4 regions of the Edwardsiella piscicida genome follow, and region 4 is predicted to be linked to each of the others. Evidence: predicted binding sites of a transcription regulator. Region 4 holds the regulator's gene; each other region holds the start of a gene.
The links. The regulator PurR, encoded in region 4, represses purine synthesis genes. The targets are predictions, from matches to a motif close to CANGCAAACGTTTGCNTG.
Positions count from the first base shown of each region.

Region 1: purE (5-(carboxyamino)imidazole ribonucleotide mutase) is a predicted target of PurR. The motif match lies at 4,773-4,790, and genes of this name have one in related genera.
Region 2: glyA (serine hydroxymethyltransferase) is a predicted target of PurR. The motif match lies at 1,850-1,867, and genes of this name have one in related genera.
Region 3: carA (glutamine-hydrolyzing carbamoyl-phosphate synthase small subunit) is a predicted target of PurR. The motif match lies at 5,992-6,009, and genes of this name have one in related genera.

Region 1 covers NZ_CP090968.1:2,831,665-2,838,822, forward strand. Annotated here, with positions in the region: gene folD (bifunctional methylenetetrahydrofolate dehydrogenase/methenyltetrahydrofolate cyclohydrolase FolD) at 1-48, shown strand, start outside; gene ybcJ (ribosome-associated protein YbcJ) at 169-381, shown strand; gene cysS (cysteine--tRNA ligase) at 445-1,830, opposite strand; gene ppiB (peptidylprolyl isomerase B) at 2,019-2,513, shown strand; gene lpxH (UDP-2,3-diacylglucosamine diphosphatase) at 2,522-3,301, shown strand; gene L1P05_RS12925 (sensor domain-containing diguanylate cyclase) at 3,244-4,614, opposite strand; gene purE (5-(carboxyamino)imidazole ribonucleotide mutase) at 4,888-5,397, shown strand; gene purK (5-(carboxyamino)imidazole ribonucleotide synthase) at 5,394-6,464, shown strand; gene ybbP (putative ABC transporter permease subunit YbbP) at 6,468-7,158, opposite strand, start outside.
Region 2 covers NZ_CP090968.1:2,958,316-2,965,473, forward strand. Annotated here, with positions in the region: gene L1P05_RS13510 (PRD domain-containing protein) at 1-424, shown strand, start outside; gene glyA (serine hydroxymethyltransferase) at 466-1,719, opposite strand; gene hmpA (NO-inducible flavohemoprotein) at 2,059-3,246, shown strand; tRNA gene L1P05_RS13525 (tRNA-Asp) at 3,371-3,447, opposite strand; gene dnaQ (DNA polymerase III subunit epsilon) at 3,580-4,311, opposite strand; gene rnhA (ribonuclease HI) at 4,379-4,843, shown strand; gene L1P05_RS13540 (class I SAM-dependent methyltransferase) at 4,862-5,584, opposite strand; gene gloB (hydroxyacylglutathione hydrolase) at 5,616-6,371, shown strand; gene mltD (murein transglycosylase D) at 6,441-7,158, shown strand, end outside.
Region 3 covers NZ_CP090968.1:648,276-655,433, reverse strand. Annotated here, with positions in the region: gene L1P05_RS02970 (threonine/serine exporter) at 1-376, opposite strand, end outside; gene L1P05_RS02965 (threonine/serine exporter family protein) at 376-1,146, opposite strand; gene carB (carbamoyl-phosphate synthase large subunit) at 1,369-4,590, opposite strand; gene carA (glutamine-hydrolyzing carbamoyl-phosphate synthase small subunit) at 4,610-5,767, opposite strand; gene dapB (4-hydroxy-tetrahydrodipicolinate reductase) at 6,233-7,051, opposite strand.
Region 4 covers NZ_CP090968.1:1,783,211-1,790,368, reverse strand. Annotated here, with positions in the region: gene L1P05_RS08200 (Na+/H+ antiporter family protein) at 1-1,258, shown strand, start outside; gene L1P05_RS08195 (Grx4 family monothiol glutaredoxin) at 1,327-1,674, opposite strand; gene L1P05_RS08190 (C40 family peptidase) at 2,123-2,977, shown strand; gene sodB (superoxide dismutase [Fe]) at 3,244-3,822, shown strand; gene cydH (cytochrome bd-I oxidase subunit CydH) at 3,884-3,973, opposite strand; gene purR (HTH-type transcriptional repressor PurR) at 4,328-5,353, shown strand; gene L1P05_RS08170 (ABC transporter permease family protein) at 5,358-6,980, shown strand; gene L1P05_RS08165 (ATP-binding cassette domain-containing protein) at 6,967-7,158, shown strand, end outside.

The DNA of each region.
Region 1 (7,158 bases), 1.0 Mb from region 4:
CTGATGCAGAACACCCTGCAGGCCTGTGAGGCGTTTCACGACGACTAAGCCCTCGGCGCGCCATCGTGTCCCAGACGCAGCTTTCCCGTGCGCCAGGCGCTGCAGGCTGGCACAATAGCGGCGTGTCCGCCCGCGCGGCGGTTAATTTTTAAGGCAAGAGAAAAGACCATGCAAACTTTCCATCTGGACAATCATCCGCACGTCGAGCTGTGCGATCTGCTGAAGCTGCAGGGCTGGTGCGACAGCGGCGCCCAGGCCAAAAACCTGATCGCCGAGGGCCAGGTCAAGGTCGACGGCGCGGTCGAAACGCGCAAGCGCGCGAAGATTGTCGCGGGCCAGGTGGTCGACTTCGCCGGGCAGCAGGCGCGCGTCATCGCCTAAGCTGAGCTCCAGACGTCAAAAAGCCGGACCCAGGTCCGGCTTTTTGCGCGTTATCGCTCGGCCTTACTTACGCCGCCAGGTGGTGCCCTGCGGCCCATCCTCCAGCACGATCCCCATCGCATTCAGGCTGTCACGCGCCTCATCGGCAAGCGCCCATGCTTTGGCGGCGCGGGCATCGTTGCGCTGCTTGATCAGCGCCTCGATCTGCGCAACCTCGTCATCGCCTGCCGCGGCGCCGCTCTGCAGGAAGTGCTCCGGCGTCTGCTCCAGCAGCCCCAGGACGTGGGCCAGACCGCGCATCTGCGCCGCCAGCGCACTCGCCTGCGCCATGTCCTCCCCTTTCAGACGGTTGATCTCACGCGCCATGTCGAACAGTACGGAGTAGGCCTCCGGCGTGTTGAAGTCATCATCCATCGCCGCCCGGAAGCGCGCGGTAAAGGTCTCATCCGCCGCCGGCTGCGCCGCGGCGTCGGTGCCGCGCAGCGCGGTATACAGACGCTCCAGCGCCGCACGCGCCTGCTTCAGGTTCTCTTCGCTGTAGTTCAGCTGGCTGCGGTAGTGGCCGGACATCAGGAAGTAACGCACCGTCTCCGCGTCATAGTGCGCCAGCACGTCGCGGATGGTGAAGAAGTTGCCCAGCGACTTGGACATCTTCTCGCGATCGATCATCACCATGCCGGAGTGCATCCAGTAGTTGACGTAGGCGCCGTCGTGGGCGCAGGTCGACTGGGCAATCTCGTTCTCATGGTGCGGGAACATCAGGTCCGAACCGCCGCCGTGAATATCAAAGTGCGCGCCCAGCTGCTTGCAGTTCATCGCCGAGCACTCGATGTGCCAGCCGGGGCGCCCTTCGCCCCACGGTGACGGCCAGCTCGGCTCGCCCGGCTTGGACATCTTCCACAGCACAAAGTCCATCGGGTTGCGCTTCACGTCGGCCACCTCCACCCGCGCACCGGCCTGCAGCTGCTCCAGATCCTGGCGCGACAGCACGCCGTAGTCCGGATCGGTATCGACGGCGAACATCACGTCGCCGTTGCTGGCCACATAGGCATGATCGCGGGCGATCAGCTGCTCCACCAGCGCGATGATCTCGGCGATATGGTGGGTCGCGCGCGGCTCCACGTCGGGACGGGCGATATTCAGGGCATCAAAGTCGCGATGCATCTCCGCCAGCATACGCTCGGTCAGCTGCTCGCAGCTCTCCTTGTTCTCCAGCGCACGCTTGATGATTTTATCGTCCACGTCGGTCACGTTACGCACATACTTCAACCTGTAGCCCAGGTAGCGCAGGTAGCGGGCCACCACGTCGAAACAGACAAAGGTTCGGCCGTGACCGATGTGACACAGGTCGTAAATGGTTACCCCACACACATACATACCGACTTCACCGGCATGGATGGGTTTAAATTCCTCTTTCTGGCGACTGAGTGTATTAAAGATTTTAAGCATCGGGGGTATCCGTGATAGTTGCTGATAACGGGATAGAAACGTAAAGGTTATACTAACGCAGCGCCCGGAGAGAATGAAGCCCGGGAGCAGCGCCCTGCGAATATTCCCGGAGAAAGAGGTGCCAGCGGCAGGGGCATCGGCTACAATCATCCCGCTTGCTTCAATCATCATAAAACAGGATTATTGTTATGGTTACTTTCCACACCAATCATGGTGACATCGTCATCAAAACCTTTGACGACAAAGCGCCGGCTACCGTTGCCAACTTCCTGGAATACTGCCGTGACGGCTTCTACGACAACACCATCTTTCACCGCGTGATCGATGGTTTCATGATCCAGGGCGGCGGTTTCGAGCCGGGCATGAAACAGAAAGCCACCAAGGCACCGATCAAGAATGAAGCCAACAATGGCCTGAAGAATACCCGCGGCACGCTGTCCATGGCGCGCACCAACGATCCGCACTCGGCGACCGCCCAGTTCTTCATCAACGTCGTTGATAACGACTTCCTCAACTTCCGCTCCGAGCGCCCGGACGGCTGGGGCTATGCCGTATTCGCCGAAGTGGTAGACGGCATGGACGTGGTCGACAAGATCAAGGGTGTCTCCACCGGCCGTAACGGCATGCACCAGGATGTTCCGCGTGAAGACGTGATCATCCAACGCGTTACCGTGAGCGAATAATCGCCCGAATGGCAACGCTGTTCATCGCTGATTTACACCTCAGCCAACAGGAACCGGCGATCACCGCCGGTTTTCTGCGCTTTCTTGCCGAAGAAGCCCCTCAGGCAGAAGCCCTATACATTCTGGGCGACTTTTTCGACTACTGGATAGGGGATGATGACCCCCAGCCGCTGCACCAGCACGTCGCCGAGGCGCTGCGCCGTCTGAGCGACAGTGGCGTGCCCTGCTACTTCATTTGCGGTAACCGCGATTTTTTACTGGGTAAGTCCTATGCCAAGCGCTGCGGCATGACCCTGCTGCCTGATGAACAGATCATTACGCTATACGGTCAGCCGATTCTGCTGCTGCACGGCGATACCCTGTGCAGCGACGATCGCGACTACCAGCGCTACCGACGCCGGGTTCACAACCCCTTGCTACAGTGGCTGTTCCGCCGCCTTCCCCTGCGCCTGCGCCTGAAGATCGCCGCCGGTATGCGCCGACAGAGCCAGCGCAGCAACAGCGCCAAGGCGATGACCATCATGGATGTCAACCAGGAGACGGTCTGCGCCACTCTGCAACGCCGCGGCGTTCAGCGCATGATCCACGGCCATACCCATCGCCCGGCCCTACATCACTTTAGCCTGGACGATGGCCGCTGCGCCCTGCGCGCGGTGCTGGGTGCCTGGCATACCCACGGCTCGATGATCCGGGTCGACGCACAGGGGATACATCTGATCGAGCTGCCCGCTCACCCCGCAGAGAGCGAGCCCATCACGACGCGGTTACGCCCCGCCAGCTTGGCCTGATACAGCGCCATATCGGCCTGCGCCACGCACGCCTGGGCGCTCTGTCGACTCTCCTCGCAGACAACGCCGCCGATGCTGAGGGTCACGCTCAGTGGGGTGCCGTCCAGCGCCGTGAGCGGTAGCGCCGCCACGTCGCGACAGATCCGCTCGGCTATCGCGCGCGTCTGCGCCGCGTCCGCGTGGTACAGTAATATGCAAAACTCATCGCCGCCGACGCGCGCCACCACGTCCTCTGGACGGGCTCCCCGACCGATAGCCCGAGCCACCTCGCACAGCACCCGATCGCCGCTCAGGTGGCCATAGCGATCGTTGATCAGCTTAAAGCGATCGATATCCATCATCAGCACGCCCAGCGGGTATGTCGCGCCGCACTGCGGCAGCGCCCGCTGCAGACACCCATAGTAGTAAGCGCGGTTAAAGGTCTGCGTCAGGCCATCGCGGATCGCATTGTTGTAGCTGATGGCATATTCGATCTGTATACGACGGTAGCGCTGAAAAATGTCATATAAGAAGATCTCCATGACGTAAAAATTGGCCACCAGCCCAAACAGCAGAGATCCATACCACCCTACGCTGCTCACCTGGGGAGAGCGCCACTGCAGCACAAACCCGCCCAGGATGATCAGGCTGGCCAGCGTCACCGCCAGCCAAAAGCGCGTCGCCAGACGGGTTTGCCAGATCAGCAGCAGCGCCAGCGCCCCCCACAGCGTACACATAAACGGCAGCACCACCTGTCGATACCCTGCCTGATAATTCTGCGACACCTGCAGCAGCCGTGGCTCGAGCCACAGCGAATGCAGCGAGTGGTTGGAGAGCAGCAGTGCGCCCAGCGCGACCGCGACGCTCATGGTCAGGCTCAGCGCCACCACCGGGCCGAGCGCGATGGCGCCTTTCTCCTGCCGGCGGTAAAGGTACAGCGCATACAGAAACAGCATTGCCATTCCGCTATAGCGGATTAAATAAAATAAAACAAAGTCATTCAGCGTTAACGCATTTTTATATTCCGGAAAAAAGATATCTTGGCAAAATAATAAACTACAGAGAAGGAGCGAGGCCGAAAGTAGGTAGGATACGATTAACGGGATCTTATATATTTGCTGGCGCTCGCAGTTAAATTGCATAAAAATAAATAACGCAATAAATATATGCATGATCAGCAAAATAGCGTTACATACGGCGATAAAGCCGCGCAGTAGTACCATAGGCTGCGCCGCCGTCAGGAAGATCAGGCAATAGCACACCAGCGTCAGAAATAATAATAATATTCCCAGCGGACCGCCGCCGCGGGACAATAGCGTCGTGATCCATTTCATGGACAGTCCTTAAACAATATAGCGTCAGACTATCTCTGGCGTTGAGCGGTAGAGGTCCCCAAATAGCCCTTCATGGACTACTACTTTTATAGTAGATGTTTCCCTCGCATTACGCTAACCGATAGCGTAACGGCGCTGACTTTCCCCGGCGCGGCGGCCACGCAAACGTTTTCCTCACCTGAAAAGCTATGCTATGCTTTGCCCCTCTTATCTGTAGGGCCGCCGGGATCGGGCGGCCATTCACCGCCACCGAGTTAGAGGAGCACGCCATTCATGTCCGCCAGCGCCGCACCGGCCAGGATCGCCATCGTCATGGGGTCCAAAAGCGATTGGGCCACCCTGCAGTTCGCCGCCGAAATCCTGACGCAGCTTGAGCTGCCCTGCCACGTGGAGGTGGTATCAGCGCACCGTACTCCGGATAAGCTGTTTCACTTTGCCGAGCAGGCGGCGGCGCGCGGGCTGCAGGTCATCATCGCCGGCGCCGGCGGCGCGGCTCACCTGCCCGGCATGCTGGCGGCCAAAACCCTGCTGCCGGTGCTGGGCGTACCGGTACAGAGCGCCGCGCTGAATGGGGTCGACAGCCTCTACTCGATAGTACAGATGCCGCGCGGCATCCCGGTCGGCACCCTGGCCATCGGCAAGGCGGGCGCCGCCAATGCCGCCCTGCTGGCGGCCCAGATCCTGGCGCTGCATGACGAAGCGCTGAGCCGCCGCCTGGCCGCCTGGCGCCAGGCGCAGAGCGACGAGGTGCTCAGCCATCCCGATCCGCGGGAGGACGCATGAAGCCGGTTTGCGTACTGGGCGATGGCCAGCTGGGGCGCATGCTGCGTCAGGCCGGAGAACCGCTGGGGATCCCGGTCTATCCGGTGGGTATCGAGGCCGATCCGTACAGCGTCCCCTGGCAACAGGCGGTGATCACCGCCGAAATCGAACGCTGGCCCGACACGCCGCTGACCCGCGAGCTGGCCAGCCACCCGGCCTTCATCAACCGCGATATCTTCCCGCTGCTGGCCGATCGCTACAGCCAAAAGCAGCTGCTGGACGAACTGGCGCTGCCGACGGCGCCCTGGGCGCTGCTGGCCGCGCCAGAACAGTGGCCCGCCCTGTTTGAACGCCTCGGCCCGCTGGCCATCGTCAAGCGCCGCACCGGCGGCTATGACGGGCGCGGTCAGTGGCGTATCCGCCCCGGTCACGAACCCCAGCTTGATGCCGAGATCTACGGGCAGTGTATTGTCGAGCAAGGGATCAACTTCATCGGCGAGGTCTCGCTGATCGGCGCCCGCGCTCAGGATGGCCGCTGCGTTTTCTATCCCCTCACCCATAACCTGCATCAGGACGGCATTCTGCGCGCCAGCCTGGTCTTTCCGCAGCCGGAGAGCTTTCTGCAGGAGAAGGCGCAGGCGATGCTGCAGCGCATCATGCAGCGCCTGGAGTATGTCGGCGTCATGGCGATGGAGTGTTTCGTGGTGGATGACGACACCCTGCTGATTAACGAGCTGGCGCCACGCGTACACAACAGCGGGCACTGGACCCAGAACGGCGCCTCGATAAGTCAGTTCGAGCTGCACCTGCGCGCGCTGCTCGGCCTGCCTCTGCCGCACCCGGATGTCTCCACCCCCTCCGTAATGATCAACCTGATCGGCACCGCGCTGGACACCGCATGGCTAAGCGGCCCGCTGGTGCACCTGCACTGGTACGATAAGGCGGTCCGTCCGGGACGCAAGGTGGGCCACCTCAACCTGAACCACTTCCAGTCCCAGCGGCTGGTCAGCGCCCTGGATACCCTGCGCGGCCAGCTGCCGGCGGAGTACCAGGACGCCCTGGCATGGGCCGGCGCGCGGCTGAGCTGAGCATCAGCGCGCCGAGGGACGACGCAGCAGCCCTCTTCCCAGTCCGGCGCCGCAGATCCCCAGCAGCAGCGCGGCGCCCGGCGGCAGCAGTAGCCACATCGGCCAGGCGGGCTGCCAGGGAAAGTCAAACACCTGCCGCTGCAGCAGCCACAGCGCTGCCTCGGCGGCAGCGGCGGCCACCGTGCCCGCCGCCAGTCCCAGCAGCATGAATTCGGCATACAGGGTGCGACGCAGCACCCGTCGCGATGCGCCCAAGATCCGGTAGATCTGCAGCTCCTGGCGGCGCTGTTCCATCCCCACCTGCACCTGAGCCAACAGCAGCAGTACCCCGCACAGCACCACCAGCAGCACCATCACCTCCAGCGCTCGCCCCACCTGATCCAGTATCTGACGCGCCTGCAGCAGCAGGGCGCCCATATCCACCAGCGTCAGGGTCGGAAAGTGGCGGTTAAGCTCAGCCAAGAGCCGCGTATCGCCGTCATAACGTAGGCTGGTGAGCCAGCTTTGCGGCTGCCCCTCCAGCCCACCGGGCGGGAAAATAAAGTAGAAATTGGGGCGCAGGCTCTCCCAGTCTACCCGCCGCAGGCTGGTCACTCGGGCGCTGAACTGCCGACTGTCGCCGCTAAACGTCAGGCGATCGCCCAGCGTCAGCCCCAGGCGTTCAGCCACCCCTTGCTCCACCGAGACGCCCCCC
Region 2 (7,158 bases), 1.2 Mb from region 4:
GGACGTCCTGGATCAGGAGCGGCTATTCGCGACGCTGCTGTTAACCCTGCTCAAGAATCACAGCCACAGCCCGCGGGAGAATGCGCAGGACAGCGCCCTCATGCACGAGATTGAACGCTGCGTCGACTGCGTCGAGCGCGACAGCGATGTGCGACTTTCCCAGCGCGAAAGGCTGTGCGCCCGCCTGTTCGCCCACCTTGGCGCCGCCATTGAGCGCGCGCTGTTCGACATCCGTATCGGCACGCCGCTGGCGGCGGAGCTGGCGTCTCATCACCCCGCGTTACTGGCGCTCACCCGCCGTGCCATCGCCGGACTGGAGCAGCGCTACCGTATCCGCTTCTCCCCCGAGGAGCTAAGCCTGATCGCCGTCAGCATCGGCGCCTGGCTGATGCAGGCCGGTCGCCTACAGGAGCAACCGACGTAAAAAAGCCCGCGCGCGGCGGGCTCGGTAAGGCTAACGACCTGTCAGGCATAGACCGGCAGGCGTTCACAGATAGCCAATACCTTCTGCTTGGTATCGGCGATCGTGGCCTCATCATGGATATTATCCAGCACGTCGCACATCCATCCCGCCAGCTCGCGGGACTCCGCCTCTTTAAAGCCACGGCGTGTGATAGCCGGGGTGCCGACGCGAATACCGGAGGTCACGAACGGGCTCTGCGGATCGTTGGGCACGCTGTTTTTATTCACCGTAATATTGGCGCGCCCCAGCGCGGCATCGGCCTCTTTACCGGTGATCTGCTTATCGACCAGATCCAGCAGGAACAGATGGTTTTCCGTGCCGCCGGACACGACTTTATAGCCACGCTGCAGGAAGACGTCGACCATCGCCTTGGCATTCTTGGCCACCTGCTGCTGGTAACGGGTAAACTCGGGCTCCATCGCCTCTTTCAGCGCGACCGCCTTGGCTGCGATCACGTGCATCAGCGGCCCCCCCTGCGCCCCCGGGAACACGGCGGAGTTCAGCTTTTTGTACAGAGCCTCATCCAACCCCTTGGCCAGGATCAGGCCGCCGCGCGGACCGGCCAGGGTCTTATGGGTGGTGGTGGTCACGACGTGAGCATGGGGAACCGGATTGGGATAAACCCCGGCAGCGACCAGACCCGCCACGTGCGCCATATCCACAAACAGGTAGGCACCGATGCTATCGGCGATCTCACGCATACGCGCCCAGTCCACTACGCCGGAATAGGCCGAGAAACCGCCGATGATCATCTTCGGACGGTGCTGCTGCGCCTGCGCCGCCAGATCGTCATAGTCGATACGGCCATGCGCGTCGATGCCGTAAGGCACCACGTTATACAGCTTACCGGAAAAGTTAACCGGAGAGCCGTGCGTCAGGTGGCCGCCGTGCGCCAGATTCATGCCCAGCACCGTATCACCCGGCTGCAGCAGCGCAGTATAGACGGCGAAATTGGCCTGAGAACCTGAGTGGGGCTGTACGTTAGCGTAGTCGGCGCCAAACAGCGCCTTGGCGCGATCAATCGCCAGCTGCTCAACCTGATCCACATACTGGCAGCCGCCGTAATAGCGCTTGCCCGGGTAGCCTTCGGCATATTTATTGGTCAGCTGGGAGCCCTGCGCCTGCATAACCCGCGGGCTGGTGTAGTTTTCCGAGGCAATCAGCTCAATATGCTGCTCCTGACGCGTCACTTCCTGCTGCATTGCCTGCCACAGCTCGGCATCATAATCGGCAATGTTCATCTCACGCTTTAACATCCGCTTCTCCTGACTCAGCTAACCGGTTTTGAGTAAATCTGGCCCTCACAGCCAATACATCCCACCCCAACGGGCAATCGTCACAGTGTAATATGTTTTTAGCTTGTTACAAACACCTTGCCCCATCTTTTACGCAATCGTTTGGCACTCCGTGGCGCAAGGCCTTGGCCAGATAGACACCTTGTTGCATTTTTGTGCGCGCAGCGATAGGCGTGCATAAAAAAACACCATTACCGTAACGCCAATGAGGCGCATCGGCAATTATTGATTTACAGCGCCGCCGAAAAGCCTTAAGTTGCATTTAAAATACAACTTAACTAACCACGCCCAGGAGCGCCCATGCTGGACACACAAACCATCGCTATCGTCAAATCCACCCTACCGCTACTGCAGCAATATGGCCCGGGGCTGACCGCCCATTTCTACCAGCGCATGTTCCGCCATAATCCAGAGCTGAAGTCTCTCTTCAATATGAGCAACCAACGCAGCGGCGATCAGCGCGAGGCGCTGTTTAACGCCATCTGCGCCTATGCCGCCCACATTGATACCCCCGCCGCGCTGCTCAATGCGGTGGAGCGTATCGCGCACAAGCACGTCAGCGTCGGTATTCAGCCATCGCAGTATGCCATCGTGGGTCATCATCTGCTCAAAACCCTGGAGGAGCTGTTCAACCCCGGCAGCGATGTGCTGGACGCCTGGGGAAGCGCCTACGACGCGCTGGCGCAGCTGTTTATTGCGCGGGAGGCCCAGCTGTATCAGGGACACGTCGGGCAGCCCGGCGGCTGGGCGCATCAGCGCGCGTTTACGATCGCTGAAAAGCGGGCGGAGAGCGACCTGATCACCCGCTTCACGCTGGTACCGCAGGATGGCGCCCCGATCGCCGACTTCCTCCCGGGGCAATATCTGAGCGTATATGTGCGCCATCCCAGCCTCCCACGTCAGGCCATCCGCCAGTATTCACTGACCCATGCCCCCAACGGCACGCATTACCGTATCGCCGTCAAACGAGAGCCTCAGGGCGCCGTCTCCCGCTACCTGCACGACGTCGCCGTCGCGGGCGATACGCTGCACCTCTCAGCCCCCAGCGGCGAGTTTACCCTAGAGACGACGCCGGAGACGCCGCTGGCGCTGATCTCGGCGGGCGTCGGTGTGACCCCGCTGCTCAGCATGTTGGATACCCTGAGCCGCCGCGGACAGCGCGCCCCGCTGTACTGGCTGCACGCCGCCGACAGCGACCCCGTGCGCGCCTTTGGCGAGGAGAGCGAGCGTCTGCTGGCCGCGATCCCCCAGCACCAGGCCCATCTGTGGCTGCGCCACGGCGAACCTGCGCAGCCGGTCCGCGCCCACCACCATCGCGGTACGATGGATCTCGACGTCGTGGGCGAAGGGCTGCGCGATCCGCGCATGCAGTTCTATTTCTGTGGACCGGTGGGCTTTATGCAACGGGTGGCGCAGCAGCTGCTGGCGCAGGGCGTTGACGCAGAACGACTGCACTATGAGTGCTTCGGCCCACACAAAATTCTGTGAGCCCGTCGTCCCGGCCATCTTCGCGCCGGGAACGTCGCCGCGCGATGCCGCCGTAGGCATCGGTAGTGCGAGGAGAGATAAAACGAAAAACCCCGGTTCATTTCTGAACCGGGGCTTAGAATGTTGGCGGAACGGACGGGACTCGAACCCGCGACCCCCTGCGTGACAGGCAGGTATTCTAACCAACTGAACTACCGCTCCGCGTTGTTCCCGCTGGGGGGAACGAGGCGCATATTACGGTCAGCGCTCGGCGGCGTCAACCCTTTTTCACCGCAAAACCATCATTCGTACATATTTTATACTTTGTGATGATTTTTCAGCAAATTTTACCGTTTAGCTACGCCACAGGCAGCTGCCGCCCTTCTTTTGAACCAGATCCAAGCGCTGTTCATGGGCCGCCAACTCCGCCTCACTGGCATACACGACCCGTAGCCCTTTAGCACCGCGCACCACCCGACGAATCTCCGACGCCTGCGACTGAGAGGTGCCATCGCCGTCGCTGGAAAACGCCAGCGATGTCTGGCCGCCGGTCATGATCAGGTAGACGTCGGCCAGGATCTGGGCATCCAGCAGCGCCCCGTGCAGCGTACGTTTGCTGTTGTCTATCTCATAGCGGTTGCACAGCGCATCCAGGCTGTTCCTTTTGCCCGGAAACAGGCGACGCGCCATCACCAGGCTATCGGTGATGGTACAGAATGTCTCCGTCTTGGGCAGATCGCGCCCCAGCTTGGCGAACTCATAGTCCATAAAGCCGATATCGAACGGCGCGTTATGGATCACCAGCTCCGCGCCGCGGATAAACGCGAGAAACTCGTCGGCGACCTCGGCAAAGCTGGGCTTATCCAGCAAAAAGTCATCGCTGATGCCGTGTACCGTAAACGCCTCGGGATCCACCAGGCGATCCGGCTTCAGGTAAACGTGAAAATTACGACCGGTCAGGCGACGGTTAACCACTTCAACGGCGCCGATTTCAATGATGCGATGCCCCTCATAGTGGGCACCCACCTGATTCATACCGGTAGTTTCCGTATCGAGGACGATTTGGCGGGCGATAGGGGTATTCATTTTACTGTGCTCATCGTGTCACTTTATGTCAGACTCACGGTTTTGATCAGAGAGTAGTCTACCAGAGATGTTAAAGCAGGTTGAGATTTTCACCGATGGTTCCTGCCTGGGTAACCCGGGCCCGGGCGGCTATGGCGCCATTCTGCGCTACCGTCAGCATGAAAAGGCGCTCAGCGCCGGCTATCGGCTGACCACCAACAACCGCATGGAGCTGATGGCGGCGATCGTCGCCCTAGAGACGCTGACCAGCGCCTGTCAGGTCACGCTGTTCAGCGATAGCCAGTATGTCCGTCAGGGCATCACCCAGTGGATCCACGGCTGGAAACGACGCGGCTGGAAAACGGCGGATAAAAAACCGGTGAAAAACGTCGATCTGTGGCAGCGACTGGATCAGGCCATCGGCCCGCATCAGGTGGAGTGGATCTGGATCAAAGGCCACGCCGGCCACCCAGAGAACGAGCGCTGCGATGAGCTGGCGCGCAGCGCCGCCGGGGCACCGAGCCTGGAGGACAGCGGCTACAATCCCGAGTAACCGCGCCATCGGGGGCCACTAAGCCGATCGTCGCAGGATCTTCGCCGCGCCGCCCAGCGCGCGGCGGATCCCGTGATGTGCCCGCAGAACGCGCTGCGGCGTTAAGGTCAGCGGAACCGTGCGCTTACGCGCCACGATCAGCATCAGACACCCCATCGCCGGAAAGTGGCGGCTCAGCAGAGAGACGCAGGGCTGATGCCAAGGCAGCACCTGAAAACGTGACGCCGCCAGCACCTCGTAGTTCAGCAGGTTCAGCCAGTCGATGAGCCGCCCCATACTGAACATACGGCTGTTGTAGGGCACCCGGCGGCGCAGTCCGGGCACCAGTCTCCCCATCCCCAGCAGGCTCAGCGGACTAAAGCCGCTGATGATAAGCCAACCGTCATCCACCAGTACCCGATCGACCTCGCGCAGCACCCGGTGCGGATCGCGGGAGTAGCCCAGGGTGTGAGCCAGCAGGCAGGCATCCACCGACTTCGCGGCAAACGGTAGATGCGCAGGATCGGCGATCACCTGTAAATGCTCTCCCTCCGGCGCCACACTCACCTGATGTGATATGGTACAGCGGTCCGTTGCCAGATCGGTACTCAGCGCCCCCAGCTTCAGCAAATGGTAGCCAAATAGCTTGGGCCACCACGGCGTTAAACGCAGCTCCAGCGCGGCCCGGTAGTGGACTCCCCACGGGATTTGCCGCCAGGTAAAAGGCGCGTTCAGCGTGCGCTTGCTCAGTGCCGGTTTCATCGTCACCTCTGACTTTGGAGTAGATAACATCATGGATCTTATCGGTCTTCCTGCCCTACAGGATAACTACATCTGGCTGCTAATCAATCCGCAGCATCAATGTCTGATCGTCGATCCCGGCGTTGCTGCGCCGGTTTTACACTATTTGACAGAGAATAGGATAACCCCTAAAGCCATCCTGCTAACGCACCATCATAATGACCACATTGGCGGCGTTGCAGAAATAGTCCAGGCCTACCCTGAACTGCCGGTTTACGGCCCGGCAGAAACGCAGGGACTGGGAAGTACCCAGATCGTGGCCGACGGCGATACGTTCTCCCTGCTAGGGTGCCAGATTTCGGTCATGGCCCTGCCGGGACATACGCTGGGCCATGTGGGCTATTACAGCGCCCCTTACCTGTTTTGCGGCGATACGCTCTTTTCCGCCGGCTGCGGCCGCCTGTTTGAGGGCAGCGCGCAGCAAATGTTTGACTCGCTACAGCGCATTATGCAACTTCCTGATAACACGCTGGTGTGCTGCGCGCACGAATATACCGAGTCAAATCTGCGATTTGCACGGCATGTCTTACCCCAAAACAGGGCAATAGAAACATATCAGCAACACGTAGCGACGTTGCGGGCAAAACAGCAACCTACGGTGCCTTCAACGCTACGGATTGAGCGGGAAATAAATCCATTCTTACGCTGTTATGATGATGATTTGCAAAGGAATGTAGGTTTTCCTACGCAACCTAATGAGATTTGGCGAGTTTTTGCCTGTCTACGCGACATGAAAGACAGCTTTTAAAGCTTTTTCTTGTGTTGTGCGGCCAAGCAACGTATTATTGCTCGTCTTTTAATCACCAGTGACACACACATGAAGGCTAAAGCGATTATCTTCGCCTCCGTGTTGTTGGCTGGCTGTCATGGGGCCTCCCAATCACAGCCGGAGCAATATGCACAGAGTTTGTCTTCTGTCAGTCGAAGTGAAGCAGGACAGCCCTCGGACGCACGAGCGACCTCCGCGCGATGGTTAAGCGACAGTAATACCCTCGCGCAGGATGACTTATGGGGCTTCATTAGTGACGACATGAAGATAAAGGTTCCGGACAATGCCCGGATCCGCGAGCAACGAAACAAGTATTTACGCAATAAGAGCTATCTCCACGATGTAACATTACGGGCAGAGCCGTACATGTACTGGATTGTCGAGCAGATTAAGAAACGTAATATGCCGATGGAACTGGTACTGCTACCCATAGTGGAGAGCGCTTTTAATCCGCATGCAACGTCATCGGCCAACGCCGCAGGGCTATGGCAGATCGTGCCTCAAACGGGTCGTAACTACGGATTGAAACAGAACCAGTGGTATGACGGACGCCGGGATATCGCCGCCTCGACAACGGCTGCGCTGGATATGATGCAGCGCATGAACAAGATGTTCGACGGTGACTGGCTGCTGACTCTGGCTGCATTCAACAGCGGCGAAGGGCGCGTCATGCAGGCGATCAAGGCCAACAAGCGCAAAGGGCGTCCGACCGACTATTGGTCTCTCTCCCTACCGCGTGAGACGGCGCTGTACGTGCCGAAGGTGC
Region 3 (7,158 bases), 1.1 Mb from region 4:
AGTTGGTGACCATGCTGGCGAACAGCGGCTCGGAATAGCCGCTGCGGGAGATCTCGACCACGGCGATCATCGCCCGATAGGCGTAGATGCCGGGAAACATCGGGATCACCGCCGCGACGGTAAACACCTTGGGGTGCGCCAGCAGCCAGCGCGACCACTGAATACCGATGATACCGATCAGGATCGCCGCCATCAGCGACGCCCACTCGATATTCAGCCCTAGCGTGATCAGCAGCAGACGGGAACCGTGGCCGATCGCCCCCAGCAGCGCGCAGTAGCGCAAGGCCCGGTTTGGCACGTTGAACACCATGGCAAACCCCAGCGCAGGGATGGCCGCCAGCAGCATATCCTGTAATAATTGTAAGAGTAGCGTCATCATGCCCATCCCTGTAGCCCCCACAGCGACAGCGCCATCACAACGCCGAGACAGGTAGCCAGCGTCAGCAGTGTCGCCATGGCCCAGCGGGCCAGTCCGGTGTTGACATGCCCTTTAAACATATCCGCCACCGCATTGATCAGCGGGAACCCCGGGACCAGCAGCAGAATGCTGGCCGCCATGGCAATCAGCGATGTCTCGGCAAACGCGCTCAGCTGCAGCAGGGCGCCGGAGACCGAGGTGGCAATAAAGGCCGTAATACAAAAGTTAATCAGCGGATTAAGCTGGCGATGCGTCATGAGCTGCCGGGCGTACATGGCCACCGCGCTGGCAAAAAAGGCCACCAGCGCACCGTCCCAGCCGCCGCCGTTCAGTTTGCAGAAACAGGCGCAGGAGAGGCCGACCATCAGCACCACCAGCGCGCGCGGATAGCGCAGCGGGCGGATATGCTCCAACCGTCGGCGCACATCGCTCATGTCCAGCAGGCGGTGCTCCGCCATAATCACAATATGCTGCACCTCGGTCACCACGTGCATATTGATGCCGCGATCGACATTCTTACGCGTCGACGTCAGACAGCGGCCACCTTTAATGGTGGTCAACACCACCGCATTGGCGGAAATAGAGCTCTCTACGCTGTCTACGCCCAGCGCCAGCCCCAGCCGGGTAGAAAGCTGTTCGACCAACATGCTCTCGGCGCCGTGCTGCAGCAGAAAAAGGGCACAGTGAATACACAGGCGGGTTATCTCCCGCTGGCGATCAGACTCCACAATCGACTCCTGTCAGGGTGATCCCGTCATCCCGTCGCCGCGACTCCAGCGCCGATGGCAACGGTCCCGCAGCGCAGACCACCCGCACCGCGGTGATTTATTGTGCCACAACGCCGCACGTCGCGTAACCTGCCGCCCCCATCCCACGGCGGCAAGTTTCCGCACCGCCCAGCCGGCAACAAAAAGGCCCGGCGTCGCCGGGCCTTGCTCCACGCCGCGCCGTTACTTCAGGCGGGCATGCATCTCCTGTACCGAAATCACCTGCTCGGTCGGATCCGCGTTCAGCGCCATCGCCGTAGCAAAGCCGCCGTTCAAGGTGGTGTCATAGTGCACCTTGTAGCGCAGCGCGCTGCGACGGATCAGCTTAGAGTCCTCGATCGCCTGACGCCCGGCGGTGGTGTTCACAATATAGGTGTACTCGCCATTCTTGATGCGATCCTGAATGTGCGGGCGCCCCTCATGCACTTTGTTGACCAGACGCGGGTTGATACCGGCCTCCCCCAGCACCACCGCGGTGCCGTGGGTCGCATCCAGCTCAAAGCCCTGCTTGAGCAGCTTGGCCGCCAGATCCACCACCCGGTGCTTATCGCCCTCGCGGACTGACAGCAGGGCGCGGCCCGGGGTCTTCACCTGTGACTGACTGCCGAGCATCGCCTTGGCAAAGGCCTCGGCAAAGGTCCGGCCCACGCCCATCACCTCACCGGTAGAGCGCATCTCCGGCCCCAGAATCGGGTCGACGCCGGGGAACTTGGCAAACGGCAGCACCACCTCTTTGACGGAGTAATAGGGCGGGATCACCTCTTCCGTCATTCCCTGCTGCGCCAGCGTCTGCCCCACCATCACCCGGGCGGCCACCTTGGCCAAGGGGACGCCGGTCGCCTTGGAGACGAAGGGCACGGTACGGGCGGCGCGTGGGTTGACCTCAATTAGGTACACCTGGTTATCTTTGACGGCAAACTGCACGTTCATCAGACCCCGCACGCACAGCTCCATCGCCAGCTTCTCCGCCTGGCGGCGCAGCTCGTCCTGGATCTCCGCACTCAGGGTGTAGGCCGGCAGCGAACAGGCGGAGTCACCGGAGTGCACCCCCGCCTGCTCAATGTGCTCCATAATGCCGCCGATCAGCACGCGCTCACCGTCACAGATGGCATCGACGTCCACTTCGACCGCATCGTCCAGGAAGTGATCCAGCAGCACCGGCGCATCGTTGGAGACGCTGACCGCCGTCTGGAAGTAGCGCCGCAGATCGCTCTCGTCGTAGACGATCTCCATCGCTCGACCGCCGAGGACATAAGAGGGGCGCACCACCAGCGGATAGCCTATCTGAGCCCCCTTCTCCACCGCCTGCTCAATGGCCGTGACGGTGGCGTTGGCCGGCTGCTTCAGCCCCAGGCGATTCACCGCCTGCTGGAAGCGCTCGCGATCCTCGGCGCGGTCAATCGCGTCCGGGCTGGTGCCGATAACCGGCACGCCGGCGGCCTCTAATGCCCGGGCCAGCTTCAGCGGCGTCTGGCCGCCGTACTGTACGATCACCCCCTGCGGGCGCTCGACGGCGACGATCTCCAGCACATCCTCCAGCGTGACCGGCTCAAAGTAGAGGCGGTCAGAGGTATCATAATCCGTAGAGACCGTTTCGGGGTTACAGTTGACCATGATGGTTTCATAGCCATCCTCACGCAGCGCCAGCGACGCATGCACGCAGCAGTAGTCAAACTCAATCCCCTGGCCGATACGGTTCGGGCCACCGCCCAGCACCATGATCTTCGGGCGATCGTGCGTCGGGTTAGCCTCGCACTCCTCTTCATAGGTGGAGTAAAGGTAGGCCGTGTCGGTCGCGAATTCAGCCGCGCAGGTGTCCACGCGCTTATACACCGGATGCAGCCCCTGCTTATGGCGCAGCTTGCGAATCTCGCTCTCTGCCACGCCGGCCAGACGGGCCAGGCGTGCATCGGCAAACCCTTTACGCTTCAGCTGACGCAGGAAATCCGGCGTCAGGCCATTGATGCCCACGTCGGCAACCCGCTCCTCCAGGCGCACCAGCTCCTCGATCTGCACCAGGAACCAGCGATCGATGTTGGTCAGGTTAAATACCCCATCCACCGACAGGCCGGCGCGGAAGGCATCCGCGACATACCAGATACGCTCGGCGCCGGCATCTTTCAGCTCGCGACGGATCTTGGTCAACGCCTGCGGATCGTCTAAGTTCACCTTAGGATCGAAGCCGCTCGCGCCGACCTCCAGCCCGCGCAGCGCCTTCTGCAGCGACTCCTGCTGGGTACGGCCAATCGCCATCACCTCACCCACCGACTTCATCTGCGTGGTCAGGCGATCGTTAGCACCGGCAAACTTTTCAAAGTTGAAGCGCGGGATCTTGGTCACCACGTAGTCGATAGAGGGCTCAAACGACGCCGGCGTACGCCCCCCGGTGATGTCGTTCATCAGCTCGTCCAGGGTGTAGCCCACCGCCAGCTTGGCCGCGACTTTGGCGATCGGGAAACCGGTCGCCTTAGAGGCCAGCGCAGAAGAACGCGATACGCGCGGGTTCATCTCGATAACGATCAGACGGCCGTTTTTCGGGTTAACCGCAAACTGTACGTTGGAGCCACCGGTCTCCACGCCTATCTCACGCAGTACCGCCATCGAGGCGTTACGCATGATTTGATACTCTTTATCGGTCAGGGTCTGCGCCGGCGCGACGGTAATCGAATCACCGGTGTGGATCCCCATCGGATCAATGTTTTCGATAGCGCAGACGATAATGCAGTTGTCGTTCTTATCGCGCACCACCTCCATCTCATACTCTTTCCAGCCGATCAGCGACTCATCGATCAGCAGCTCATTGGTCGGTGAAAGATCCAGACCGCGCGCGCAGATCTCTTCAAACTCTTCGCGGTTGTACGCGATACCGCCGCCGGTGCCACCCATCGTAAACGACGGGCGGATAATGCAGGGGAAACCGACCTGCTCCGCCACCGCCAGCGACTCTTCCAGACTGTGAGCGATGCCAGAGCGCGCGGTATCCAGGCCGATCTTCTTCATCGCCTGGTCGAAGCGTCGACGATCCTCAGCCTTATCGATGGCGTCGGCCGTCGCGCCGATCATGGTCACGCCAAACTCGGCCAACACCCCCTGGCGCTCCAGCTCCAGGGCACAGTTCAGCGCCGTCTGGCCACCCATCGTCGGCAGCACCGCATCGGGACGCTCTTTTTCGATGATCTTCCGCACGACTTCCCAGTGAATCGGCTCAATATAGGTCGCGTCGGCCATCTCCGGGTCGGTCATAATAGTGGCCGGGTTGGAGTTAACCAGGATGACGCGGTAGCCCTCTTCGCGCAGTGCCTTACAGGCCTGAGCGCCGGAGTAGTCGAACTCGCACGCCTGGCCGATGACGATCGGCCCGGCGCCCAGGATCAGGATGCTTTTAATATCAGTACGTTTTGGCATGGTTGTTCAGGCTCCCTGATTACTTGGCGGTACGGCGGTAGTTTTCAATCAGCGTCATAAAATGGTCGAACAGCGGTGCAGCATCGTGTGGCCCGGGGCTGGCCTCTGGGTGCCCCTGGAAACTGAACGCCGGGCGATCGGTGCGATGAATGCCCTGCAGCGAACCGTCGAACAGCGACTTATGGGTCGCCCGCAGCGTCGCCGGCAGCGTCGCTTCATCCACGGCAAAGCCGTGGTTCTGTGCGGTGATCATCACTCGGTCATGATCCAAATCCTTCACCGGATGGTTGCCGCCGTGATGGCCAAACTTCATTTTTACCGTCTGCGCGCCGCTGGCCAGCGCCAGCAGCTGGTGCCCCAGGCAGATACCAAACAGCGGGATCTCTCCGCGCAGGAAGGTCGCGATAGCCTCGATGGCATAGTCACAGGGGGCCGGATCGCCGGGACCGTTGGACAGGAAAATACCGTCCGGATTCAGCGCCAGCACATCCTGCGCGGACGTCTGGGCCGGCACCACCGTCAGACGGCAGCCGCGGTCCACCAGCATCCGCAGGATATTGCGCTTCACGCCGAAGTCATAGGCCACCACGTGGTAGGGCAGCGCCGCGTCCTCACTGGGCGCCGGCAGCCCATCCTTCAGCGTCCAGCTGCCCTGGCGCCACTCGTAGGGTTCCTGGGTCGTCACCTCTTTCGCCAGATCCATCCCCTTCAGGCCGGGGAACGCGCGCGCCTTCTCCAGCGCCAGCGCGGCATCTGGCTCACACCCGCTCTCTGCGGTGATGATGCAGCCGTTCATCGCCCCTTTCTCGCGCAGCAGGCGGGTCAGTTTACGGGTATCGATATCGGCGATAGCGACCACGCGGTGACGGCGCAGATAGTCCGGCAGCGTCTCTTGGCAGCGAAAGTTGCTGGCGATCGGCGGCAGATCGCGCACGATCAGCCCCTGTGCATGTACGGCGGAAGATTCTTCATCGGCGGCGTTGGTGCCGACATTGCCAATATGGGGATAGGTAAGCGTGACGATCTGACGGGAATAGGAGGGGTCGGTGAGAATTTCTTGGTAGCCGGTCATCGAGGTATTGAAGACCACTTCCCCCACGGCCGATCCATCTGCCCCGATCGACCTGCCGTGAAACTGGGTTCCGTCTTCCAGAACCAAAAGCGCTGACTTAATCAAAACACCCTCCAAAGGAATACTCAGTCACAATATATGCATATTAATTCAGATATTGCATCGTGAATCAATCGCAAAAACTGCCACTGCGGCGAATTTCTGACAAATTGCGCGCATTCTAATGATGCATCCGCTCATTGTCCAGATGAAAGGGGAGTTTTTTATGTTTTTTACAAATCTTAGCGTGCTTTTGATGCCAAACGACTAAAAACACCAATTTTAGGAAAGGAGAAAACGGTTGCCGGGCACAGATATCAAAGGCAATGACGCTATAATGCGTTTTTTCCCTGAAAAAATCAAGACGCGGGCGGAGCGGCGGGGGCAAATAAACTGAAAACCGTAAAAATCACCATGCTGACAAACTTAAATTTAAATCTGCACCATAAATAAAAAATGTGATGAAAAACACATTGTTTTCATCACATTAAATAACAAAACAACCATGCCATCTATCGGATAAATGGCCTTTTATAGGGTGTCGAGAGCCAAAACATCACACATATCGTACATCCCCGGCTGCTGCGCGCCGAGCCACAGCGCCGCTCGCATTGCGCCGCTGGCAAACGTCATGCGGCTCGACGCCTTATGGGTAATCTCCAGACGCTCGCCAACATCGGCGAACAGGGCGGTATGCTCGCCCACGATATCGCCGGCGCGCAGCGTTGCGAAACCGATGCTGCCAGGAACTCGCTCCCCGGTGTGTCCCTGGCGAGTATAGACCGCACAGCTTTCCAGGCGGCGGCCCAACGCACCGGCGATCGCCTCGCCCATCGCCAGCGCCGTCCCCGATGGCGCATCGACTTTATGGCGATGGTGCGCTTCAAGAATTTCAATATCGCAGTAGCTCCCCATCACCTGCGCCGCCTTTTCCAGCAGACGCAACATCACGTTCACCCCCACGCTGAAGTTGGCGGCCAAAACGATAGCGATATGCTGTGAAGCCGCCTCAATCGTCGCCTTTTCCTGCTCGCTGAAGCCGGTCGTCCCAATGACCATCGCTTTACCGTGCGCCTGACAAAAGGCCAGATGCGCCATCGTTCCCTCGGGACGGGTAAAGTCGATCAGGACATCAAACTGCCCCGCAACCCGCTCCAGCGATGACTCGACCGTCACACCGGTTATGCCACAGCCCGCCAGTTCGCCGGCGTCGCAGCCCAGCAGGCTGGAGCCCTCCCGCTCCAGCGCCGCCCCCAGCGTCACGCCGGGGATCGCCGCGGTCGCCGCAATCAGCTGACGCCCCATTCGACCGCCGGCACCGGCGATCGCGACCCGAATCTGTTCTGCCATCTTCCGTCTCCCTTATGATGCTTTCTTCGCTGTCCGTCGGCGTCGCGTAGCTCGCGGCGTACCGCACGGCTCTTCTGTTTGGTTGCTTTTCAGGTTAACGGCTGTCT
Region 4 (7,158 bases):
GATCGCCCTGATCGTCGCCTCTCTGGTTGCCGGCCTGAGCGGCGGTCTCACCCTGGACACCACGATCACGACCTTCAGCGGTGGGCTGGGCGGCGGCGCGGAGATCGCCCTCAGCTACGCCATGCTGGGTACCTTTGCCGTCGCGATTTCACGCTCTGGGATCACCGACGTGCTGGCCCACGGCGTGATCCGCCGCATGGGGCTGACGCCGAGCGCCCACCGCCTGTTCTGGTTTAAATACGGTCTGCTGCTGATCCTGACCCTGATCGCCATCTCGTCGCAGAACCTGATCCCCATCCACATTGCCTTTATTCCCATTCTGATCCCGCCGCTGCTGCACGTATTTTCGCGGATGAACCTCGATCGGCGCGCGGTAGCCTGCGTGCTGACCTTCGGCCTGATCACCCCTTATATGGTGCTGCCGATCGGCTTTGGCGGCATCTTCCTGAACAATATTCTGCTGAAGAACCTCAATGAGAACGGGCTACAGGTCACCGCCGCCCAGGTGCCCAGCGCCATGCTGCTGCCGGGGCTGGGGATGCTGTTCGGCCTGCTGTTGGCCATCTTCTTCAGCTACCGCAGGCCGCGCCGCTACAACGAGGGGCGCATTCTGTCCGCCGAGCCGGAGCATAAGCGTATTCATTTACGGGCCGTGTGGGTCGCCGTTATCGCCATCATCGCCGCCCTCGGGGTGCAGCTGGCGACCAACTCTATCGTGCTCGGCGCGCTGATGGGCTTTGTGGTGTTTATTCTCGGCGGCGTGATCCACTGGCGGGATACTCAGGATGTCTTTACCCGCGGGGTGCATATGATGGCGATGATCGGCTTTATCATGATCACCGCCTCCGGGTTTGCCGCCGTGATCAAAGCCACCGGCAGCGTAGATACGCTGGTGACCTCTATCGAGGGGGCGATCGGCGGCAACCGGGGACTGGCTGCGTTTCTGATGCTGGTGGTCGGGCTGGTCATCACCATGGGCATCGGCTCCTCCTTCTCCACGGTGCCGATCATCGCGGCAATCTATGTGCCCCTGTGCATTGCCTTTGGCTTCTCCCCCATGGCGACCATCGCCATTATCGGCGTCTCCGGGGCGCTGGGGGATGCCGGGTCGCCGGCCTCTGACTCTACCCTGGGGCCAACCTCTGGGCTGAATATGGACGGCCAGCACGACCATATCTGGGATTCGGTGGTGCCGACCTTCCTGCACTACAACCTGCCGCTGCTCGGCTTCGGCTGGGCGGCAGCGATGATCCTCTAGCACACGGTCCCGACCGATACACAAAAGGCGCCCTGCGGCGCCTTTTTACATGGCCTAACGCCGCGCGATCAGGCGTTGTCCTGCGCCGCTGAGCCGTGGCGCGCCGCGGCCTCTTTGATCAGCGTCTGCAGCTCGCCGCGCTGATACATTTCCAGCACGATGTCACACCCGCCGATCAGCTCACCCTCAATCCACAGCTGCGGAAAGGTCGGCCAGTTAGCAAACTTTGGCAGCTCGGCGCGAATGTCCGGGTTCTGCAGGATATCCACGTAGGCAAAGCGCTCGCCGCAGGCGGACAGCGCCTGCACCGCCTGCGCAGAAAAGCCGCAGCTCGGCAGCTTCGGTGAGCCTTTCATATACAGCAGAATCGGGTTCTCGGCGATCTGGCGCTGAATCTTTTCGATAGTGGTCATGATCTTTACTTCCTTAAATATCCAGTGTTATAGCGGTAACGCAGTATATTGTCATTATCGCCCGCGCCGACCACAGCAGACAAGGGATGGGGCACGAAAGGCGCCTCCCCCGCCCGCCGCGGGGCACGCGGCGTCGGATCGCGCTATTGTAGCGGCGGGCACGGCAGGAAAAAAACACCATCTTTTACAGGGTCTATTGCACAGCGCGCTGCCGCGGCAGCACATCGTCGCTCTGCCAGCCGCTCATTATTCGCCCATTATCCTGCTCAACCGTTTTTTAATAGGCAATATCACTGTAAAAAAGCCCTCTCTGTCGCTAAATCAGACAATTGAAATATTTACTCACAATTAGACGCGAATACGTAAACATCAGTACTGTTATGTTCAGCATATTTTAATTAATACTGTTTCTGCGTTTTTATTTTAGTTTTTGGCTTGGAAGCGACTGATCATGCGTCTACTCGTTGCGCTCTTTGTATTGCTGTTTACCCAATGGTTTACCACCTCAGCGGCCGCCTCACCGGCACACAAAGTCATCGCCGATCAGCGAAAAGCCACGGCGGGCCACAGCCAGAGCGGCGAGCGTAAAAAACGCAGGGCAGACGCCGGGGCACACAAGCATCACAGCGCGGCGTCTCATCCCCCCGCCCGGGAAAAGCGCGCGGCGCACAGTAGCCACCGCACGGTCGCCGCACCGCACCGCGCCGCCGTCGAGCACAAGGCGCAAGCGCACCACCGCGGCGAAAAGCCCCTTGCGCGTCGCGCGAGCGCACATGGGGCGTCGCACCCGGGTAAAAAAGCCTACGGTCGCCCCTCGCCTCTTAAGACGGCCCACCGCGCGGCCGGCCGCCATGAAGATAGCCAGCCGATCCACATGAGTCCGCTGCACAAGAAACGCTACCAGCACGCCAAACAGACGGCGATGAATAAGCTGATGCGCCAGATAGGCAAACCCTACCGCTGGGGCGGTACCTCTCCCCATACCGGCTTTGACTGCAGCGGCCTGATCTATTACGCCTATCAGGATCTGCTGAACATTAAAATGCCGCGCACCGCTAACGAAATGTACCACCTGCGCGACGCCGCGCCGGTCAAGCGCGCCGAGCTGCAGCGCGGCGATCTGGTGTTCTTTCAGATCCACGGACGCGGCGCCGCCGATCACGTCGGCGTCTATCTGGGCAACGGCAAATTTATCCAGTCTCCGCGCACCGGCGAGGAGATCCGCGTCAGCTATCTGGGCGATGACTACTGGCAGGATCACTACCTGGGCGCCCGCCGCGTCATGACCCCGAAAACCATCCGCTAACGCCCCGTACGCCCCCGTTCCGGCGGCGGTTCCCCCATGACCGCCCCCTGCCGCACGCCGCTTTCACTGCTTGTCTGCTGCACATTTCGCCACTCAGTCAGCTAAAATACACCTGCCCCCTGTCTTTCACGGCAAAACTTGCTAGAATCACAAACCATAACAAGCGGACAACAAGATTTTTTCATTTTTGTCTAACCGCCGGCGACGTCTCATCTGCGTTGCTTACGGGTTAACCGTCTTGCCACAGAAGCATTAAGGAGAGAGCTATGTCATTTGAATTACCTGCATTACCGTACGCCATGAATGCGCTGGAACCGCATATCTCCGCCGAAACGCTGGAATACCACTACGGTAAGCACCACAACGCCTATGTAGTCAACCTGAACAACCTGATCAAAGGCACTGAGTTCGAAGGAAAATCGCTGGAAGAGATCGTGAAGAGCGCCTCCGGCGGTATCTTTAACAACGCCGCTCAGGTGTGGAACCACACCTTCTACTGGCACTGCCTCTCCCCGAACGGCGGCGGTGAACCGCGCGGCGCCCTGGCGGACGCCATCAACGCCGCCTTCGGCTCATTTGCCGCGTTCAAAGACGCGCTGACCAAGTCTGCCGTAGGCAACTTCGGCTCCGGCTGGACCTGGCTGGTGAAAAAGGCGGACGGCACCCTGGCCATCGTCAACACCTCTAACGCCGCGACCCCGCTGACCGGCGACGACAAGCCGCTGCTGACCGTGGACGTATGGGAACACGCCTACTACATCGACTACCGTAACGCTCGCCCGGTGTACCTGGAAAACTTCTGGGCGCTGGTGAACTGGGAGTTCGTCGCCCAGAATCTGGCGTAACCGACCAGAGAGACAAAAAAGGCGCTCACCGAGCGCCTTTTTTATTACGCCGCCCGCTAACTTAGTGCAGTGCGGCGATCAGGCTGGCCACGACGATCAGCGCCAGCGCCACCACCGTTGTTACCAGAGAATACTTCAGATCGTTTTCCATCCTGACACCTCATGTTTTACGTTCTGTATCAATTTTTACTGACTTAAGAATTCGCACAAAACCCGTGTTAAATCATTTTTACATAAATCACATCTTAAAACACGCAGAAAATCTTATGATTACATCCTGCGCAAATCGCCAATTAGTGCTTCCCCTTTTGCCTGAGATCAGACAGAATTTGCGGTTTACTGCCGCGTGCCGACGCTATAATTCTAAACAAGAAATGGCAAACGTCACCCTATTGCGCAAACGCGCCGGCGCCGAGCCGCGCTGTCAGGCGTATTTTCCGATGCACGCAGGCAAACGATTAACAAAACGGCGACGCAGCGCGTACGCCTAGGAGTCATTTGTTTCATGGCAACGATTAAAGATGTGGCAAAGCGCGCAGGCGTATCGACCACCACGGTGTCTCACGTCATCAATAAAACCCGCTTTGTCGCCGACGAGACCAAAGCCGCCGTCTGGGAGGCCATTAAAGAACTACACTACTCCCCCAGCGCCGTTGCCCGCAGCCTGAAGGTCAACCACACCAAATCCATCGGCCTGCTGGCGACCTCTAGCGAGGCGCCGTACTTTGCCGAGGTCATCGAGTCGGTAGAGAATAGCTGCTACAGCCAAGGCTATACCCTGATCCTGTGTAACTCCCACAATAATCTGGAGAAGCAGAAAGCCTACCTGGCTATGCTGGCGCAAAAGCGCGTCGACGGCCTGCTGGTGATGTGCTCCGAATATCCGGAGAACCTGCTGGAGATCCTTGAGGACTACCGTCATATCCCGATGGTGGTCATGGACTGGGGCACCCGCCGCAGCGACTTTACCGATGCTATCCAGGACAACGCCTTCGAGGGCGGCTATCTGGCCGGCCGCTACCTGATCGAGCGCGGCCACCGCGACATTGGCGCCATCACCGGCCCGGTATCGCGCAACACCGGCGGCGGTCGCCTGCGCGGTTTCCTCAAGGCGCTGCAGGAGGCCAACATCACGCCGCAGGAGAGCTGGCTGGTCGAAGGCGACTTCGAGCCGGAGTCTGGCTATGCGGCGATGCAAAACATTCTGTCGCAGAAGCAGCGCCCGACGGCGGTGTTTGTCGGCGGCGATATCATGGCGATGGGCGCCATTTGCGCCGCGGACGAGATGGGGCTGCGCGTACCGCAGGATATTTCCGTCATCGGCTACGACAACGTGCGCAACGCCCGCTACTTTACCCCGGCGCTGACCACCATTCATCAGCCCAAGGAGCGCCTTGGCGCCATGGCATTCGACATGCTGCTCGATCGCATCACCAGCAAGCGCGAAGACGCCCAAACCATCGAAGTGCATCCTAAGCTGGTTGAGCGTCGCTCCGTGGCCGACGGGCCGTTCATCGACTACCGCCGCTAAGCGCGTGTCCCGGCTGGTCCTGTTTCCCGCGCTGGTGCTGCTGTCCGGCGCACTACCGCTGGCGGCGATGGTTCCGGCGACCCTACTGCCGCTGACCGAGCAAAATGCGGGACAGGCGCTGCTGCAGCTGCTGCAGTGGCCCGCGCTGGGCCGCAGCCTGGCTCTGTCGCTGTGGATAGCGCTAGGCTCCTCCGGCGGCGCCCTGCTGCTGGCGCTGGCGCTGGCCGGGCTCACCCTACGGCGTCAGCGTCAGCACACGCTGGCGCCGGCGCTGCTGCTGGCAGCCCCCCACATCGCCCTGGCCACCGGCCTGCTGATGCTGCTGGCGCCAACCGGCCTGCTGTGGCGCCTGATGGCGCCGCTGTTTGACTGGCAGCAGCCGCCCGATCTGCCGCTTCCCAACGATCCCTACGGCCTGAGCCTCTCGCTGCTCCTGCTGTTAAAAGAGACCCCCTTTTTCTATCTGCTTACCCTGAATCTGGCCGCCCGCTGCGCCGCGCAGCGGCAGCTGCGCATCAGCGCCGCGCTGGGCTATCCCCCGGCGCAGGGCTGGTGGCGCATCGTGGTGCCGCAGCTGCTGCCGGGGCTACGCCTGCCCATGTTCTGCGTCCTGGCCTTTGCCCTGTCGGCGCTGGATCTGGCGCAGCTGCTCGGTCCGCAGCGGCCGCTGCTGTTTGCGCAGCTGCTGTGGCAGTGGATTGCCGACGGTGGACAGACGGCGCTGGCGGCCCTCGGGGCGCTGCTGCTGATGCTCTTAAACGCGCTGGCGCTGCTGCTCTGGTATGGCATTGAACACCTGTGGGTCGCCGTGGGTCGCCGTCCCCCGCGACGGCGCGTCGCCCGCGGTGGGCCTGCGCCCTACGCCGCCTTTTGGCCTTTGGCGCTGGCGCTGGCCGCCGCGGCCTACCTGATGCTGGTGCTGATTTCCCTGGCTCAGCGCTGGCCCTTTGCGCAACGCTGGCCGCGGCAGTGGCGCTATGACAGTTGGCTGTACAGCGTCAGTGACTGGAGCGCCCCGCTGTGGCATACCCTGTGCATCGCGCTGGCGGTCAACCTGCTGGCGCTGATCCTGGCGCTCGGCACGCTGGAGTGGTATACCCTGAGGCGACGGGCCCCCGGCGCCCGGCTGCTGCTGCCGCTGCTGCTGCCGCAGATGGGGCTGATCTTCGGTCTACAGTATTTCGCCGCCCGCAGCCAACTGCTGGGCAGCTACCCGCTGGTTATCTATGGCCAGCTGCTGTTCGTCACCCCCTACTACCTGCTGACGCTGTCCGGTGCCTGGCTGCGTTTCGATACGCGTCAGACCCAGGTGGCGCTGGCGTTGGGTAAGACGCCCTGGCAGGCCTTTTACCGGATTAAGCTGCCGCAGATGCTGCCGGCGCTGCTGCTGGCGATGGCCTTTGGCCTCGCGGTCAGCGTCGGCATGTATCTGCCGACGCTGGGGCTGGGCGCCGGGCGGCTGCCGACGCTGGCCACGGAAACCGTCGCCTATGCCAGCGGCATCGATCGGCGCCTGGCCGCCATCGGCGCCCTATGGCAAACCCTGCTACCGCTGCCGGCATTTTTGCTGGCGCTATGGCTACCGCTGCGCGGTATACGAGGAGCAACGTCGCATGGCCACCCTTAATCTCAACCAGCTGCGCGTCGAACTGGCGGGGCGCCCCCTACTGGCGCCGCTGACCTTGACGGTGTCGCCGGGGGAGATCGTCACGCTGATGGGCCCCAGCGGCTGCGGCAAATCCACCCTGCTGGCCGGGATCGGCGGCCATCTACAGCCGCCGCTGCTCGTCCGCGGCGAGGTCTGG